2 regions of the Peribacillus sp. V2I11 genome follow, and region 2 is predicted to be linked to the other one. Evidence: riboswitches for the same ligand, from Rfam matches in the RefSeq annotation. Region 2 holds a riboswitch; the other holds the start of a gene.
The links. Region 2 has a riboswitch for S-adenosylmethionine ahead of QFZ73_RS13335 (methionine ABC transporter ATP-binding protein). Riboswitches for the same ligand answer to the same signal wherever they lie in the genome.

Region 1 (5,547 bases), 1.9 Mb from region 2:
TCCAAGAGCTGAAAACGGCGCTTGAAGAAATGTCGAAGAAGGATATGAAGGGTCTCGTATTGGATTTGCGGGGAAACCCAGGGGGACTTCTTGACCAAGCTATAGAAATGGCAAGCCTGTTCGTACCTAATGGGAAAGTGGTCCTTCAAGTTGAGGAGCGCAGCGGGAAAAAAGATGTCTATAAATCGAAGAATGATGGAGAACTGAAAATCCCGGTAGTCGTGTTGATTGATGATGGAAGTGCCAGTGCTTCTGAAATCGTTGCAGCGGCTGTCAGTGAGTCTGCGGACATTCCATTGATTGGTGTCAAGTCATTTGGGAAGGGGACAGTGCAGACTGCCCAAGACTTTGAAGATGGATCTAACTTCAAATATACGGCAGCTAAATGGTTGACTCCTGAAGGCAATTGGATTCATAAAAAAGGGATTAAGCCGGATATTAATGTGAAGCTTCCTGATTATGCCAGCCTTCCGTACATTTCGCCTGATAAGGAATTGAAAGCATCCGATTCTTCGAGTGAAGTGAAAGCAGCTGAAGAGATGCTGAAGGAAGCAGGCCATGATCCAGGTAAGATAGATGGATTCTTTGATCAAGCAACCACGAATGCGGTCATAGCATTCCAAAGGGAACAAAAAATTAAAGAAACTGGCACCATTAAAGGTGATACTACCGTGAAATTGATGCAGGTCATCCGTGAGAAAATCCTTAAGAACGACACACAAGTGAAAAAAGCGGTAGAAGTATTAAAGAAAGAAATCAAATAAATGATTTTGGTCGAAAAGCCTGCCCAACGATTATCGTTGCAGGCTTTTTTGTCGTTTAATGCATAGTATTCCAATATTAGGCAGAGAATAGGGGTAATTTTCCAATGAGGTGAACTAATGAAAGAAAAGGTATTGTTCATATATCTATTGATCTTGATTCTGGCAGGCTGCACCTATGCCCCTTTACCCAAACAAAATGGAAATGCAGGTACGGAAAAAAAACTAACCAAAGAAGAGAACCAGGAAAACGTAAAAACATTTCTGTTAATTGGTGTTGATACAAGGGGAGAGCAAAAATCTCGATCAGATGCGATTATCCTTGCAAAATACTTTCCTGAGCAGGAGAAACTGAAGCTCGCTTCCATTATGCGTGATAGTTATGTGAAAATCCCCGGGAATAAATCAGTATACAACAAAATAAATGCAGCTTATTATTATGGTGGACGGGAACTGCTCAAGAAAACGATACAGGAAAATTTCGATGTCAAGGTCGATCATGTAGCGGTAATTGACTTCCAGGGTTTTGTGAAGATGGTCGATTTACTTGCACCTGATGGTGTAGAGCTGAATGTGGATCAGGAAATCATTGATGATATGAGCATTCAGGCAAGCGTAGGTAAAAATGTTTTACATGGTGAGGAACTATTGAAATATGTCCGTTTTAGACATGACGATGAAAGTGATTTTGGAAGGGTAGAGCGTCAACAAGAAGTAATGGTTCAATTAAAAACAGCGTTTATAAATCAAATCTCATCCTTCGAAGGGATGGCAGCCCTTCCTAGTATCATCGAACAAGGACTCTCGTACTTGGATACAGATATTGGACTGAAAACAATAATGGAAATGGGTCCAAAAATAGTCTTCCATACACCGGACACCGTCGAAACCTTAAGGGTTCCAGTGGGGGGAAGCTTTAAAGATGAAATATATCCCCAGTCCGGAGCTGTTTTGGAAATGGACTACACTAAAAATAAGAAGGCACTTCAGGAGTTCTTTTCAAAATAATAAGAATTTCCAATTCTCATTTGTTATCGAAAACATCCTTATATTAAGTGAATATGTTCGAATTCACTTAAATTATTGTAGTATATACCTCGCAAGAATAATCATAATCGATCATTTTTAAAAAACGAGAGGGATACGAAATCCTTCTCGTTTTTTATCTCCAATAAAGGAGCCTGGATCAATTAACAAAATGCGGAATGTTTTTGATGAAATCCGGTGTTATGATGCCATTTTCGGTAATGATGCTTGTAATTAGATGATTCGGTGTAACGTCAAAGGCTGGATTGAAAGTCTTCACGTTTTCCGGAGCGACCCTTACACCTTGAATGAAGGTGATTTCCGCTTCATTCCGTTCTTCGATCGGGATGGATGTGCCGGATTCGATAGATAGGTCGAATGTGCTTGATGGTGCGGCCACATAAAAAGGGATACCAAAGTGCTTGGCTAATATGGCCAATCCCAATGTCCCGATTTTATTGGCTGTATCACCATTAGCCGCAATCCTGTCGGCCCCGACGATAATTCCATTTATTCGTTTCTGGTGAATCGTATGGGCAGCCATATTATCAGAAATTAAGGTGACATCAACCCCGGCTTGCATCAATTCCCAAGCAGTCAAACGCGCCCCTTGCAGGACAGGCCTGGTTTCACAGGCGTACACTTTTAGCGGAAAGTCCCTTTCCTTAGCCAGGTGGAAGGGAGCCAAGGCTGTGCCATACCGAGCTGTGGCAATTCCCCCAGCGTTGCAATGCGTTAGAATGGAATCTCCTCTAGTGAATAAGGATAAACCATGTTCCCCTATTTTCCTGCACATTTCTTCATCTTCAGCAAAGATTGCTTTAGCCTCCGATACAAGTGCTTCCTTGGCAGTTGAAATGCTTTGCGCAGCTTGCAAGGTGTTCTCCATCCTCCTTAAAGCCCAAAAAAGGTTGACTGCAGTTGGCCGAGAAGAGGCGAGTTTTTCGATATGCCCCGTTACATTTTTCTTGAATTCCCCTAATTCAGCGGTTGTTTCCTGTTTGGCACCAAGTGCAACACCAAATGCTGCCGTCAGTCCAATAGCTGGGGCACCGCGAACTTTTAAAGACAAAATGCTGTCATATACATCATCAACAGAATGAAGTTCTATAAATTCAGTTAGGGAAGGAAGGGCTTGTTGATTTAATAATGTAATATGGGTATCATCCCATTGTACCGAATATGGTAAGGGTGCTAGTGTAGTCATGTGCAGGTCTCCTTTTAAATGGTTGAATAAGATGGCAGTGTACGTTGCTTCAACGCTTCAATGACAGCTGGAACATCCAATTCTTCCCGTTTTTTAATTAAAAATGCACCAATTTCCAATGTTTCCGTTTTGGCAGCGATCCTTGTTTCTTTATCTTCAATGATGTTTAAATCGGCAACATGGGAAAGGCCGATGGTTCTCCGAATCAGTTCACAGCCGGCAAAACCGAATGCATCTTTTTTGAATTTTGTCAGTAAATAAGGCAGATAACCCTTAACATGGCGGAATGGGCTTTTATTTTGGCCTTCCCATAATTCGGTATAGGTTTCTTCAAAGGCATTCCAAAATTCATGAAGGTGTGAGAAAATCTCTTCCTTTCCTGCGCCATTTCGTATAATTGCCTGGAAGAGAAGGTTGGCGGTGTATTGACCAAGGTCAAAACCAACTGGCCCATAAAAAGCGAATTCCGGATCAATAACCTTTGTTTCAGTTTCACTTGCAAATATACTTCCAGTATGTAAATCTCCATGAAGCAAGGCTTCCTGCTCTGTTTCAAAGCTTTGTTTCAGCTTAGCGACCTCAAGTATCACTTCTTGATCATTCCATATATTTTTGGCGGCATCGGTCAATTCCACCTCGAAATCTCCCGGGAGTTCCTCAAAAAATGGATCCGTGAAAATAAAGACCTCAGTGATTTTGCAGAGTTCCGGATTCGTGAAATGTCGGGCCACTTCCTTTTTCGCAGATGGTTCTAAATGATAATCGGATGTATAAAATGCCGTCTTCGCAACATACTCACCAATATGCTGTGAAAGAAATGGATATGAATCGCCATCGATCAATCCTGTTCTAACGATTTTCAAGTGAGATAAATCCTCCATGACTGTGATGGCAAGCTGTTCATCCGAATAATAGACTTGCGGTACGAATTCGGGGCAATAACTTCTGAAATGAATCAGCGCATTCGCTTCAATGGCCGCCCTTTTCAATGTCAGCGGCCAGCTTTCACCAAGTACCTTGGCATAAGGGACCGCTTGTTTGATGATTATCCCTTTATTTGTGACTGTGTCTGTAATATGAAAAACATAATTTAAGTTTCCATCGCCGATTTCTTTACATGTTAAACTTGCATCCGCATTGACCAACCCAAGTTTTTTTGCAAGGGTTATAGCTGTTTCGTTTGTCAATCTCTTAAAATTTGAACGGTTTTGAGTCATTCTTTTCCCCTCCAGATTCAAAATAAGAATAAAAAAGCCTCTTTCATATAGAAAGAGGCAGAAGTTTTGGCTTCGGACCTCTTATCTTCCAGAAAATGAATTCTGGTGGAATTAGCACCGTGCTCTGTGGATTTTATAATCCGGCGGTGAATCCGCCCCATTTCACAATGGTATTACAGTCGGTTGCTGGGCTTCATAGGGCCTTTATCCCTCAGCCTGCTCTTGATAAGAGTAAATGTTTTCTGAAATTTTAATCTTCGGGAAAATAATATCAACATTTTAAATAGTTTGTCAATGGGTAAATTAATAAAAATCAGGGCGGCGATCTTCGAATACAGGTATTTTATTACGGGCTTCCGTAACTTTATTGAAGTCCAAAGTGCCTGTCAGGAGTTCGTTTCCTTCTCCGGCTTCACTAATGATATTCCCCCATGGATCAATAATCAAGGAATGACCCGCAAATATATTATTGACATCCGAACCTGAACGATTAACGGCTACAACATAGGCTTGGTTCTCGATGGCACGGCTAATCAATAAGGCCCTCCAGTGATCCAGTCTCGGCTTTGGCCATTCAGCCGTAACGAATAGAACTTCCGCGCCTTGAACGGTATGTGCTCGCTGCCATTCGGGGAAACGGATGTCATAACAAACGAATCCAGCACATATTTTTTCATCAAGAGTAAATAAACCATCTTTTTCTCCTGGCTGCAGGAAAAGATGTTCATCCATTAACTGAAATAAGTGAAGCTTATCATATTCTTTAATGAGATTTCCATGTTTATCGATGATGATCATGGTATTATAGATCCCTTTGCTTGTCTTTTTCGCAATGGAACCGCCTATTATGTGAATCTGGTGTTTCTTTGCCTGTGTTTAAAAAAATTCAATCGTTTTTTCTGCCTCTTGATCAGCAATCTCATTTAACCTGGTCAAGTCGTATCCGGTCGTCCAAAGCTCTGGTAAAATGACGATATCGGGTCTGACCGTGCTGCTTTTTCCATCCATTGTTCTGCAACCTGAAAATTGATATCTGGTTGCCCGAAGGCTATATCCATTTGAATACAAGCTATTTTCCACTTCATCTTTTAAAACCCCCACATGTAAAAAATGCTTTACAAGACTATGATAAACATATATCATTTGTGACTAGAATTTCAAGAAATTTCAGAGAAGGTGTATAAATGGTGCAATTTGAAAAATCCAGACAGCTTCAGGCCCTGCCCAAGCAGTTTTTTGCTTCACTAGTCGCAAAAGTCAATGCGATCACGGCGCAAGGACATGATGTCATTAATTTAGGCCAGGGAAACCCTGATCAGCCGACGCCAGAACATAT
Region 2 (5,547 bases):
GTCCTTGCATCATAACATGTACGAAATCAGGAGTGATGTAATTTAATAGACGTTGGTAGTGAGTGATGATCAAGCATCCAAAGTCTTCTCCGCGCATTTCGTTGATTCCTTTTGAAACGACTTTAAGTGCATCGATATCTAGACCTGAATCAATCTCATCCAGGATTGCAATTTTAGGTTGGATCATCATTAATTGAAGAATCTCGTTGCGTTTTTTCTCTCCGCCTGAGAAACCTTCATTCAAATAGCGTTGCGCCATATCTTCATCCATTTCAAGGAATTCCATTTTTTGGTCCATTTGACGGATGAATTTCATCAATGAAATTTCATCGCCTTCTTCACGGCGTGCGTTAATGGAAGAACGTAAGAAGTCAGCATTTGTAACACCGCTGATTTCACTTGGATATTGCATAGCTAGGAATAGACCTACACGAGCGCGCTCGTCTACTTCCATTTCCAATACATCTTCACCATCGAATGTGATGCTTCCGCTAGTTACTTCATATTTAGGGTGACCCATGATCGCTGATGATAAAGTGGATTTACCAGTTCCATTTGGTCCCATGATCGCATGGATTTCTCCACCTTTGACTTCAAGGTTTACCCCTTTTAAAATCTCTTTACCTTCAATTGATACGTGAAGATCTTTAACCGTTAATGTAGAAGCTGACATAATAATACCTCCGTGAACTAATTCCAATTTTATTACCAGAAAGTAAAGATTACTTTCTTAACTATAATTTACGTAAAAGCATTCTCACTTTATTCTCATTCCAATTTTATAACAAATCCAATTTGGAATCAACTAAATAGATAGAGGTTTCCACTTCTTCCATGTTAAAAACCTGTCCTATTCTTACAATACTAACAGATATAGCCTGTTTACTGCATATACATACTTATTTTAGCTTTTGTTAAAATTATCTTATTATTCGGCAAATCTTCGTCCTTATTAATATATGTGCGATGAATTCAATTGCAAGGTATGAATGTTCCGCTTTAAAAAGAAAAAGATCGGACTGTCAGGCATTATGTAAGTTCATCCAATAAGGAAACCCCTTATTTTATGGACCATTTACCATTTTACCTCTACAGACCGATCTTTTAAAGAATTCTTTTATATGCTTAGCCGTGAATTTTGCGTTGTAGGTCCTGGACCATTTTGTTGCACTTTACATGTTCCCTATCCCGTTCTTTCTCAACCTCGATACGGAGGTCTAAGTTTCTACTGTACTCACTGTAGCCAATCCCATGTGAAGACTGCATCGCCTTTTCCATTTCGCTTGTTACATTTAAATCTAGAGTATTGATAGTGAACCATCCTTTCAAATTTGTGTATCATTTTATTACCTTCATCATCTCTATACCCTTCACTTTCATGATTAAACATGAAAAAACGACCTGAATTAAATCAGGTCGCCATTCTTGAATCATTTATCCGCCGGTACAACTGCACCATCGTATTCTTTAAGGATGAAATCTTGAATTTCTTTAGAATGCAATACTTCTACAAGCGCTTTTATTGCTTCTTTATTTTCGTCACCTTTGTTTACTGCAATGACATTCACATATGGTGATTCCGAATCTTCAATTGCAATCGAATCTTCAATCGGATTCAAACCTGCGTCAATTGCATAGTTGGAGTTGATCAAGACAGCATCGCCTTCGCCGCTCTCATAAATTTTAGGAAGCAGTGCCGCTTCATATTCAGCATCGAATTTAAGGTTTTTCTTATTTTCAACGATGTCTTTAGTTGTAGCCGTCGTTTTATCGATGCCTTCTTTCAAAGTGATCAGGCCATTCTTTTCTAAAAGGGATAAAGCGCGTCCATGATCAGCGACAGAGCTGCTCAAAATGATTGTTGCCCCATCAGGAAGTTTATCGATGCTTTTATATTTTTGTGAGTATAGTGCTATTGGCTCGATATGGATTCCGCCAGCATTGACGAAATCATATCCATTTTCTTTAATTTGCGCCTCTAAGTAAGGAATGTGCTGAAAATAGTTAGCATCCAATTCCTTATCATTCAACGCCTTATTCGGTAAAACATAGTCCTGGAATGTTTCGATTTCCAATTCGATTCCTTTTTCTTTAAGAAGCGGCTTAGCTTCCTCGAGGATTTCAGCATGCGGAACATTGGATGCCCCTACAACTAATTTCTTCGATTCTTTCTCCGTATCACTGCCGCTTTTATCCTTTTCACTTCCACAAGCAGCCAAAGCGATAGATAACACTAAAATTAATGCAAATCCTAAAAACTTTTTCATCCTAGTCATCTCCCTTTATCTTTTGTCCAATTTAGATGTAATCACATCTCCAATAATTTGAATTATAAAGACGATAATTAGAATAACGACAGTCGCTACAAGCGTAACGTCATTTTGACTTCTTTGATAGCCTTCCAAATAGGCTAGATTACCAAGCCCGCCAGCGCCGATGACCCCAGCCATTGCGGTATATCCAACCAATGCGATCGATGTTACCGTGATCCCGGAAATAAGGGCAGGCATCGACTCTGGAAGAAGGACCTTCCAAATGATCGTGCTCGTTTTTGCCCCCATCGATTTAGCGGCTTCAATTACACCTTTATCGATTTCACGAAGGCCGATTTCGACCATACGCGCATAAAATGGGGCCGCACCGATAATAAGTGCCGGCAGTGCAGCGTTCTCTCCAATCATGGAACCGACAAGCGCTTTAGTGAAAGGAATGAGCAGCACGATCAAAATAAGAAATGGAATGGAACGGAATATATTAACGACAGCACTCATGACCCCGTTGACTGCCCGGTTTCCCCACATATTCCCCTTCCCTGTCAGGAACAGGATCAATCCTAATATTATGCCTATAAAAAAGGTTGCCACTACAGAGACGCTTGTCATGTAAAGCGTTTCTTTCGTTGCTTCAATAATGTCTTCCCAATCAACATTCGGCAATAATTCTTCAAGCATGAGTAATCACCTCCACGCCTACCTGCTGTGCTTTAATGAATTCGATTGCGCGGAGCATTTCATCCTCTGTGCCATCAAGATGGATAAACAATGTTCCATATGAACCGCTTCTTGTTTGGGATATCTTACCTTGAACGATATTGACATCCAACTCGAAGTTACGTACAAGCTTGGTGATCAACGGGCTTTCTGCATGATCACCTACAAAGGTCAATTGAATCACTTTGCCTGCAGGATAGCGTTCGAGCAAATGGTCCATCGTTTCTTTCGTTTCTTCTGGTTCCGTTACTTGTTGCACGAAACGCTTCGTCATTTGTTCTTTAGGATTCTTGAAAACATCCAGGACAGGACCCTGTTCAACAACTTGCCCGCTTTCCATCACGGCGACGCGATGACAGATTTTACGTATTACATGCATTTCATGTGTTATCAAAACGATCGTCAATCCCAGGCGCTGATTGATGTCAACAAGCAATTCGAGTATTGAGTCGGTAGTCTGTGGATCCAATGCAGAAGTCGCTTCATCACAAAGCAGCACTTTAGGATCATTTGCCAGAGCCCTGGCTATCCCCACCCTTTGCTTTTGCCCTCCGCTTAATTGTGAAGGATAGGCCTTTTCCCTGCCTTCCAGTCCGACTAACTTGATCAATTCGTTCACACGCTTGGTTCGTTCAGTTTTAGAAATTCCTGAAATTTCCAAAGGGAAAGAAATATTCTCCTGAACGGTCCTTGACCATAATAGATTGAAATGTTGGAAAATCATGCTTATTTCTTGACGGGCCTTACGGAGCTGAGCCCCTTTAATTTTTGAAATTTCCTTTTCAGCCACCACAACGGATCCCTCTGTGGGTGTTTCCAATCCATTGAGCATTCTGATCAAAGTACTCTTCCCCGCCCCACTGTAACCGATGATACCGAAAATCTCGCCTTTATTTATTTCAACATTCACATTATTTACAGCCTTGATCGTCTCACTGTTTCCTTTTCCTGTACGGAACAGCTTACTGACTTTCGTCAATGTAATCATTAATCCTCACCTCTTTTTTTATCCAATAAAACCTATGAACTTAGTTGATTTCTCTACATTATTAGTCTGTTTCTCATATCATTTTTCCCCAAAAAAAAGAAAAAACCTTTCTGCATGAGCAGAAAGGCAGGTGAAGAAACAGGCCTTCCTCTCATCTTCCAAAGTGATTAAACTTTGTGTGAATTGGCACCTTTCCAAGGAATTTCTCCTTGTCGGTTGCCGGGTTTCATCGGGCACATCCCTCCACCTCTCTTGATAAGAGCTAATATATAGAATATTTGTACATCATTAAGTTCTTTAGTATGGTGAAATTTTATCATAGATAAAAAAGGAGCGCAATGTATATTATTTCTAGTACAAGAATGAACAGGAACTTTGCTTAAACCGTTTTGGAAGTCAAGGAGACGATATTCGTCGCTTTTTCAATTGCCTGTTCCAAATCTTCTATTAAATCCTCTACATTTTCAATCCCAATGGATAAACGGACTTGATCAGCACGCACACCCGCTTTCGCAAGACCCGCCTCATTCAATTGTTGATGGGTCGTACTGGCTGGGTGGATGATCAAGCTCTTCGCATCCCCAACATTCGCTACATGGGACCATAATTCCACCGAATTGATAAGTTTTGCCCCAGCTTCGCGATTACCTTGTATCCCAAATGTAACGACAGATCCAGCTCCCTTTGGCAAATATTTATCCGCAAGGGCTTTATCGGGATGATCCTCATCACCAGGATGTGAAACCCAAGTCACCGCAGGATGGTTTTTTAAATATTTAATGACAGACTTGGTGTTTGATAGATGCTCTTTCATCCTTACATGCAGCGTTTCAAGTCCAAGCGTAAACTGGAAAGCACTTTGGGCACTTAACGCAGGACCTAAATCACGGAGTAACTGGACTCGGGCTTTCGTTATGAATGCTGCAGGTCCAACTGCCTCGGCGTATACCAGACCGTCGTAACTTGGGTCGGGCTCCGTGAAGCCAGGGTAGTTTGGCGAGTTCCAATCGAACTTCCCTCCATCCACGATGACACCGCCTAGCGTCGTTCCATTTCCCAGAAGCCATTTTGTAGCGGAATGGATCACAATATCCGCTCCAAAGTCAATTGGTCTGCATAGATATGGTGTCGCGAAGGTATTATCAATGATTAAAGGTATGCCTGCATCATGGGCGATTTCCGCTACCGCTTCCATATCGAGCACCCTCAAACTTGGATTTCCGATCGTTTCAGCAAAAATGGCCTTAGTTCTTGGCGTAATCGCCCTTTTGAAATTTTCAGGGTCATCGGGAGAAACGAACTTCACTTTGATTCCATATTTAGGAAGAGTATTTTCAAAAAGGTTATACGTACCGCCATATAATGTAGAGGCTGAAACAATCTCATCCCCTGCAGCCGCAATATTCAGGATTGAAAGTGAGATGGCAGCCATTCCGCTTGATGTTGCCAATCCGCCGATACCGCCTTCCAATAAGGCCATTCTTTCCTCAAAAACGCTGACCGTTGGATTATGGAGTCGTGTATATATATAGCCATTCTCCTTTAGGCCAAATAAATTCGCTGCATGGT

Region 1: it holds a riboswitch for S-adenosylmethionine, as region 2 does, so the genes downstream of both, mtnK (S-methyl-5-thioribose kinase) here and QFZ73_RS13335 (methionine ABC transporter ATP-binding protein) in region 2, are expected to answer to the same signal.

What each region holds. Positions count from the first base shown of each region.
Region 1 is NZ_JAUSYW010000001.1:4,636,161-4,641,707, forward strand. It holds gene QFZ73_RS22690 (lmo1851 family serine protease) at 1-764, shown strand, start outside; gene QFZ73_RS22695 (LCP family protein) at 882-1,769, shown strand; gene mtnA (S-methyl-5-thioribose-1-phosphate isomerase) at 1,948-2,994, opposite strand; gene mtnK (S-methyl-5-thioribose kinase) at 3,009-4,211, opposite strand; SAM riboswitch class I at 4,290-4,443, opposite strand; partial or broken gene QFZ73_RS22710 (carbon-nitrogen family hydrolase) at 4,515-5,296, opposite strand; gene QFZ73_RS22715 (pyridoxal phosphate-dependent aminotransferase) at 5,396-5,547, shown strand, end outside.
Region 2 is NZ_JAUSYW010000001.1:2,771,300-2,776,846, reverse strand. It holds gene sufC (Fe-S cluster assembly ATPase SufC) at 1-673, opposite strand, end outside; gene QFZ73_RS29150 (YuzK family famiily protein) at 1,126-1,266, opposite strand; gene QFZ73_RS13345 (MetQ/NlpA family ABC transporter substrate-binding protein) at 1,431-2,267, opposite strand; gene QFZ73_RS13340 (methionine ABC transporter permease) at 2,283-2,951, opposite strand; gene QFZ73_RS13335 (methionine ABC transporter ATP-binding protein) at 2,944-3,978, opposite strand; SAM riboswitch class I at 4,127-4,240, opposite strand; gene QFZ73_RS13330 (O-acetylhomoserine aminocarboxypropyltransferase/cysteine synthase family protein) at 4,358-5,547, opposite strand, start outside.